Linked DNA regions of Streptomyces venezuelae. The protein of the gene in region 1 interacts with the protein of each later gene in a pairwise test. Links are inferred from orthologs where the notes say so. Each region holds a gene or a part of one and is shown on either strand. Other genes may lie near its edges. The genes, in order: ctaD and DEJ47_RS19850.

What was found.
Region 2: the proteins of ctaD (region 1) and DEJ47_RS19850 interact in binary tests that used the Escherichia coli proteins (3 or more experiments, as listed by UniProt). The link is inferred for Streptomyces venezuelae from one-to-one orthologs.

What each region holds. Positions count from the first base shown.
Region 1 is NZ_CP029193.1:2,123,677-2,126,990, forward strand. Bases 75-3,073 are described here. They hold ctaD (cytochrome c oxidase subunit I), read right to left. Parts: upstream 2,443-3,073; coding sequence 706-2,442; downstream 75-705. Other genes in these bases: DEJ47_RS09850 (Ig-like domain-containing protein), read right to left, coding at 75-178; DEJ47_RS09855 (cytochrome c oxidase subunit 4), read right to left, coding at 311-709; coxB (cytochrome c oxidase subunit II), read right to left, coding at 2,439-3,073. Also shown: more of DEJ47_RS09850, read right to left, coding at 1-74; more of coxB, read right to left, coding at 3,074-3,314. UniProt on the Escherichia coli protein: Cytochrome bo(3) ubiquinol oxidase is the terminal enzyme in the aerobic respiratory chain of E.coli that predominates when cells are grown at high aeration.
Region 2 is NZ_CP029193.1:4,285,256-4,288,478, reverse strand. The notes cover bases 33-2,940. They hold DEJ47_RS19850 (pyridoxal phosphate-dependent aminotransferase), read left to right. Parts: upstream 33-837; coding sequence 838-2,043; downstream 2,044-2,940. Other genes in these bases: clpB (ATP-dependent chaperone ClpB), read right to left, coding at 2,839-2,940; DEJ47_RS19845 (YbjN domain-containing protein), read right to left, coding at 2,122-2,664; DEJ47_RS19855 (hypothetical protein), read right to left, coding at 421-708; DEJ47_RS19860 (DUF2617 family protein), read right to left, coding at 33-34. In the rest of the region: more of DEJ47_RS19860, read right to left, coding at 1-32; more of clpB, read right to left, coding at 2,941-3,223. UniProt on the Escherichia coli protein: Shows aminotransferase activity with methionine and histidine as substrates, and to a lesser extent also with phenylalanine.

The DNA.
Region 1 (3,314 bases):
TGTCCGGATCCGCCTTCTTGGTGCCCACGGGGCCGTTGAAGGCGATCTGGTCCGCCGCGTCGTACGGCTCGGCCGAGAGCGGATGCCCGGAGCCCCCGCAGGCCGTGGCCCCCGCACCGAGTGAGGCCACCAGCATCGTGCAGCTCAGTACCGTGCGAATTCGCGGAGAGTGGCTCATAAACACACGGTATGAAGGTTCACCACGTCTGGCGCGGCGAGTGACCCGTCCGTGGGGTGTCGCTTACGCCGAAGGGCCCCGGCGCTCCTCGCGGAGTGCCGGGGCCCTTCGGGTGCGGTCGGAACTACGGACTCACTGGGTCTGGTTCTCGCCGCGGTAGTACTCGAACACCCAGCCCCACAGGCCGATCAGGATGATCGGGGCCGAGAAGTACAGCAGCCACCAGCCGAAGACGACGCCCATGAAGGCGAGCGCGCCACCGACGGCCAGGGAGAGCGGCTGCCAGCTGTGCGGGCTGAAGAAGCCCACCTCGCCGGCCTCGTCCGCGACGTCGGCCTCCTTGTTGTCCTGTGCGGAGGCGTCGACACGCCGGGCCGTGAAGGCCAGGTAGTAGCCGATCATGATGCACAGGCCGAAGGCCAGGAAGAGCGCCGTGGTACCGGCAGGCTCCTTCGACCAGACGCCATAGACGATCGCCATGGCGAGGACGAAGACGCTCAGCCAGATGAACATCTTGCCCTGGATCTTCACTTCGTGGCCTCCTTGTCGCCGCCGAACAGCGCGGTGTCCTTCTGTCCGTCGTTCTCGAGGTGGCCGATCGCCGCGATCTCAGGGTGGTGCAGGTCGAACGCGGGCGATTCCGAGCGGATCCGCGGCAGCGTGACGAAGTTGTGCCGCGGGGGCGGGCAGGACGTCGCCCACTCCAGGGAGCGGCCGTAGCCCCACGGGTCGTCGACCTCGATCTTCTTGCCGTACTTGGCGGTCTTCCAGATGTTGTAGAAGAACGGCAGGATCGACAGGCCGAGCAGGAACGAGCAGATCGTCGAGATCGTGTTCAGGGCCGTGAAGCCGTCGGCGTGCAGGTAGTCCGCGTACCGGCGCGGCATGCCCTCGGCACCCAGCCAGTGCTGGACGAGGAACGTGCCGTGGAAGCCGACGAACAGCGTCCAGAAGGTGATCTTGCCCAGACGCTCGTCGAGCATCTTGCCGGTGAACTTCGGCCACCAGAAGTGGAAGCCGGAGAACATCGCGAACACCACGGTGCCGAACACCACGTAGTGGAAGTGCGCCACCACGAAGTACGAGTCCGAGACGTGGAAGTCCATCGGCGGCGAGGCCAGGATGACACCGGTCAGACCACCGAAGGTGAAGGTGATCAGGAAGCCGACCGCCCAGAGCATCGGGGTCTCGAAACTCAGCGACCCCTTCCACATCGTTCCGATCCAGTTGAAGAACTTCACGCCTGTCGGCACGGCGATCAGGAACGTCATGAAGGAGAAGAACGGCAACAGCACGCCGCCGGTGACGTACATGTGGTGGGCCCACACGGTCACGGACAGACCCGCGATCGCGATGGTCGCGCCGATCAGACCCATGTAGCCGAACATCGGCTTGCGGGAGAAGACCGGAATGACCTCGGAAATGATGCCGAAGAACGGCAGGGCGATGATGTACACCTCTGGATGGCCGAAGAACCAGAAGAGGTGTTGCCAGAGCAGTGCGCCGCCGTTTGAGGCGTCGAAGATATGGGCGCCGAACTTGCGGTCCGCCTCCAGGGCGAACAGCGCGGCGGCCAGGACCGGGAAGGCCAGCAGGACGAGCACCGCGGTCAGCAGCACGTTCCACACGAAGATCGGCATGCGGAACATCGTCATGCCCGGAGCGCGCATGCAGATGATGGTGGTGATGAAGTTGACCGAGCCGAGGATCGTACCGAAGCCGGAGAACGCCAGACCCATGATCCACATGTCCGCGCCGATGCCCGGCGAGCGGACCGCGTCCGACAGCGGGCTGTACGCGAACCAGCCGAAGTCGGCCGCACCCTGCGGGGTGAGGAAGCCGCCGACCGCGATCAGCGAGCCGAACAGGTACAGCCAGTAGGCGAACATGTTCAGCCGCGGGAAGGCCACATCGGGAGCACCGATCTGCAGCGGCATGATCCAGTTCGCGAAACCGGCGAACAGCGGCGTCGCGAACATCAGCAGCATGATCGTGCCGTGCATCGTGAACGCCTGGTTGAACTGCTCGTTCGACATGATCTGCGTGCCGGGACGGGCCAGTTCGGCGCGCATGAAGAGCGCCATGACGCCGCCGATGCAGAAGAACGCGAACGACGTGACCAGATAGAGCGTGCCGATCGTCTTGTGGTCGGTGGTGGTCAGCCACTTGATCACGACGTTGCCCGGCTGCTTGCGCCTGACCGGCAGCTCGTCCTCGTACGAGTCTGCTGCCGCGGCACCCTGGGGTTCGTTGAGGATGCTCACAGGTTGTTCGTCTCCCGGTTCTTCTCGTGGCCCGTCTGCTCGATGCCGGCCGGGATGTAACCGGTCTGGTTCTTCTTCGCGAGGTCCTCGAGGTGCTGCTTGTAGCGCTCGGGAGAGACGACCTTGACGTTGAAGAGCATCCGGGAGTGGTCGACGCCGCAGAGCTCGGCGCACTTGCCCATGAAGGTGCCCTCCTTGTTGGGAGTCACCTCGAAGGCGTTGGTGTGGCCCGGGATGACGTCCTGCTTCATGAGGAACGGCACCACCCAGAAGGAGTGGATGACGTCACGCGAAGTCAGAACGAAACGGACCTTCTCGCCCTTGGGGAGCCAGAGGGTCGGTCCGGGATTGCCGTTCTGGGGGTTCCGCTCGCCGGGCGTGCCGACTTCGTAGACACCGCCGGCGTTGGCCGGGAAGTCCTTGCGGAAACGGTCCGGAATGGCTTCCAGGTCCTTGGACGTCTTGGCGTCGCCCTTGTCGGAACCCGGCACGTCCTCGATGTAGTTGAAGCCCCAGCTCCACTGATAGCCGACCACGTTGACCGTGTGGGCCGGCTTGTCTTCGAGCTTGAGGAGCTTCGACTCGTCACGTGCCGTGAAGTAGAAGAGGACCGACACGATGATGAGCGGAACCACCGTGTAGAGCGCCTCGATGGGCATGTTGTAACGCGTCTGCGACGGTACTTCCACCTTGGTGCGGCTGCGCCGGTGGAAGATGACGCTCCACAGGATCAGACCCCAGACCAGCACGCCCGTGGCGAGCGCTGCCGCCCACGAGCCCTGCCAGAGGGAGAGAATCCGCGGAGCCTCTTCCGTTACCGGGGTGGGCATTCCAAGGCGGGGGAAATCCTTGTATGTGCAACCGGTGGCGGT
Region 2 (3,223 bases), 2.2 Mb from region 1 along the record:
TGTCGGTATAGCCAGTCTTCAGGGTCGTGAGCATGGGTCGGCTCCGCTAACACGCAATGGAGGTGGGGCCGGCGCACCCGGAAGAGGCTCCGGGCGGTCGGTATGCCGGCTCGTGCCCACGAGAACGTCTTACGGGTTTCCAGAAAGCTGTCCGTAAAACCTGCGCCGGTCCGAGAGACCTGCGCCGGTCGGCGAAACCTGTACCGGACGTCCGAGGGCGGTGCTGACGTTTAAGAGGGAATCATGGTCGGCGACACTGCCACAGCACTTTTACCCAACTACGTGTGGTTTCCATCCCCATGAGGGCCACACAGTTCAACTGTTCAGTACAGCCACATGGCACCACACAGAAACGCCCGGCGGGGGTTTGAGTCGCCCCGCCGGGCGTTTCCGTGGAACCGGTGGACCAGCTGCCCCGTGTCAGCTGCCTCCGCCGCATCCGCCCCCGCCGCCTCCGCACGAGGAACCACCGCCCCCGCAGGAGGACCCGCCTCCGCACGAGGAGCCACCGCCGCACGAGGACCCGCCGTCGTGCCCGCCGCTCCCGTGACCGCTCCCCGCCCACCAGCTGCCGCCGCCCGCGGAACCGGACGCCGCCCCCGAACCGCTCCACCGCGCCCGGTTCCCGCGCCGGCCGCGTCCCCCGTAACCGACCGCCGCGACCAGGGCGAGCACGAGCACCGCCACGAAGACGAAAGCCACGAACATGGCCCCCACACTCCTTCCGTTCCCCCGAAGCCGGTCCCCCCGTGGGCCGTGCTCCGTGCGTGACAGGGGGATGCCCCTGCCCGCACCGGCGCAAAGCAGAGTTGAGGAACTCCAGAGGTTCGGCGCAGGATGGCGGCCATGACCTCCACTTCCGGGAGCGGGCGCCCGCTGCTCAACCGTCGCCTCGCCGAGTTCGGTACGACGATCTTCGCCGAGATGTCCGCCCTCGCGGTGTCCACGGGCGCCATCAACCTGGGGCAGGGCTTCCCGGACACCGACGGCCCCGAGGCGGTCCGCGAGGCGGCGGTGCGGGCGCTGCGCGACGGGCGCGGCAACCAGTACCCGCCGGGGCCGGGTGTGCCCGAGCTCCGCACGGCGATCGCCGAGCACCAACTCGCCCGGTACGCCCTCTCGTACGACCCCGACCGCGAGGTCCTCGTGACGGCGGGCGCGACCGAGGCCATCGCGGCGTCGCTGCTCGCCCTCGTCGAGCCCGGCGACGAGGTCATCGCCCTTGAGCCCTACTACGACTCGTACGCCGCCTCGATCGCCCTCGCCGGCGGCACCCGCGTCCCGGTCACGCTGCGCCCCGGCGACGGCCGCTTCCGCCTCGACCTGGACGAACTGCACGACGCGGTCACCGACCGCACCCGCCTGATCCTCCTGAACACCCCGCACAACCCGACCGGCACGGTCCTCACCCGCGCCGAGCTCACCGAGATCGCGCGCCTCGCGGTCGAACGCGACCTGCTCGTCGTCACCGACGAGGTCTACGAACACCTCGTCTTCGACGACGCCGAACACATCCCGCTCGCCACGTTCCCCGGCATGCGCGAGCGCACGGTCAGCATCGGCTCGGCGGGCAAGACGTTCTCGTTCACGGGCTGGAAGGTCGGCTGGGTCACCGCGTCGCCGGAGCTGGTCTCGGCGGTCCGCTCCGCGAAGCAGTTCCTCACCTACGTCGCCTCGGGCCCGTTCCAGTACGCCGTGGCGGAAGCGCTCGCCCTCCCCGGCTCCTACTTCGACGACTTCCGGGCGGACATGCGCGCCAAGCGGGACCTCCTGAGCGAGGGCCTGACGGCGGCGGGCTTCGACGTCTATCGGCCGGCCGGCACGTACTTCGTCACGACCGACATCACCCCGCTCGGCCTCGCCGACGGCGACGGCTTCGCCTTCTGCCGGGCGCTCCCGGAGCGGGCCGGCGTCGTCGCCATCCCCAACGCGGTCTTCTACGACCACCGGGACGCGGGCGCGCCGTTCGTGCGGTTCGCGTTCTGCAAGAAGACGGCGGTTCTGGAGGAGGCGGTGACGCGGCTCAAGTCCCTGGCGGGCTGAGGCTCACCGAACGCCGAGAGCCCGGCGGAGTGGGCTGTACCCCACTCCGCCGGGCTCTCACGCGCGTACGGGCGGCCCTCAGGCCTCGTCGTCGCCCGGCTTGGTCTCCCCCTCGGCGGAGTCGACCTCGGACTCCAGGCCCAGCTGCTCGACGAGCCAGCGGTCGAACTCGATCGCGGCGCGCACCCAGCTGACGGTCGACGACACGAAGTGCTCCAGCGAGACGCCGGTGCCGATCAGCATCTGGGCCTCACCGATGAGGCGGACCGTGCCGTCGTCGTGCGTGTGGCTGTAGACCTTCGGCCACAGCGTCCGGCGGTTCCAGTCGTCGATCGACTCGAGAAGCCGCTGCTTCTCCTCGATCTGGTGCGGCCGGTCGTAGAACGTCCGCACCGAGAAGACCTGCTGGTCGTCCTCGCCCCGGAACATGAAGTACGTACGGAACTCCTCCCACGGCGCCGCGAGGTCACCCTCGTCGTCGACGACGTGCTTGAGCTCCATCTGGTCCAGGAGCTGCTTGACCAGGTCCTGGTCGGGGACGACGGGGCCCGCCGGTCCTGCGCCCTGCTGCGGTTCGGGCTGTCCCCCGAAATTCGGAATCGAGGACGGGTCGATGCTCACGTACTTTGTCCCTTCGTATGGATGGGCCCATCCTCTCTCAGGAGGGGGCCCCCGGGGCAAGCCCGGCCCCTCGTCTGCCGGGTTTCTGCCGTTCGCCGTCTGCGGACAGGCCGTGCGAGGACGGACCACTGCCCGCAGACGGGCACCTTGCGCCCCGGGCGGACGGGATGCCGCCTACAACGACTTGCCCGTGGGGGAACCGGACGCCGGGCCCACGATCAGGCCGTCCTCGAAACGGTCCACGCGGACCACGTCGCCGTCCTTCACCTCACCCGCCAGAATCTCCTTGGCGAGCCGGTCACCGATGGACGTCTGGATGAGGCGCCGCAGCGGTCGCGCCCCGTACGCGGGGTCGTTGCCCTCGTCCGCCAGCCAGGCCAGCGCCTCGGGCGTGACGTCCAGCGTGAGCCGCCGCTCTGCCAGCCGCTTCGCGAGCCGGTTGATCTGCAGCTCCGCGATGTGCGCCAGCTCGTCCTTGGTGAGCGCGGAGAAGACGACGAGGTCGTCGAGCCGGTTGAGGAACTCCGGCTTGAAGGAGGCCCTCACCACCTCCAGGACC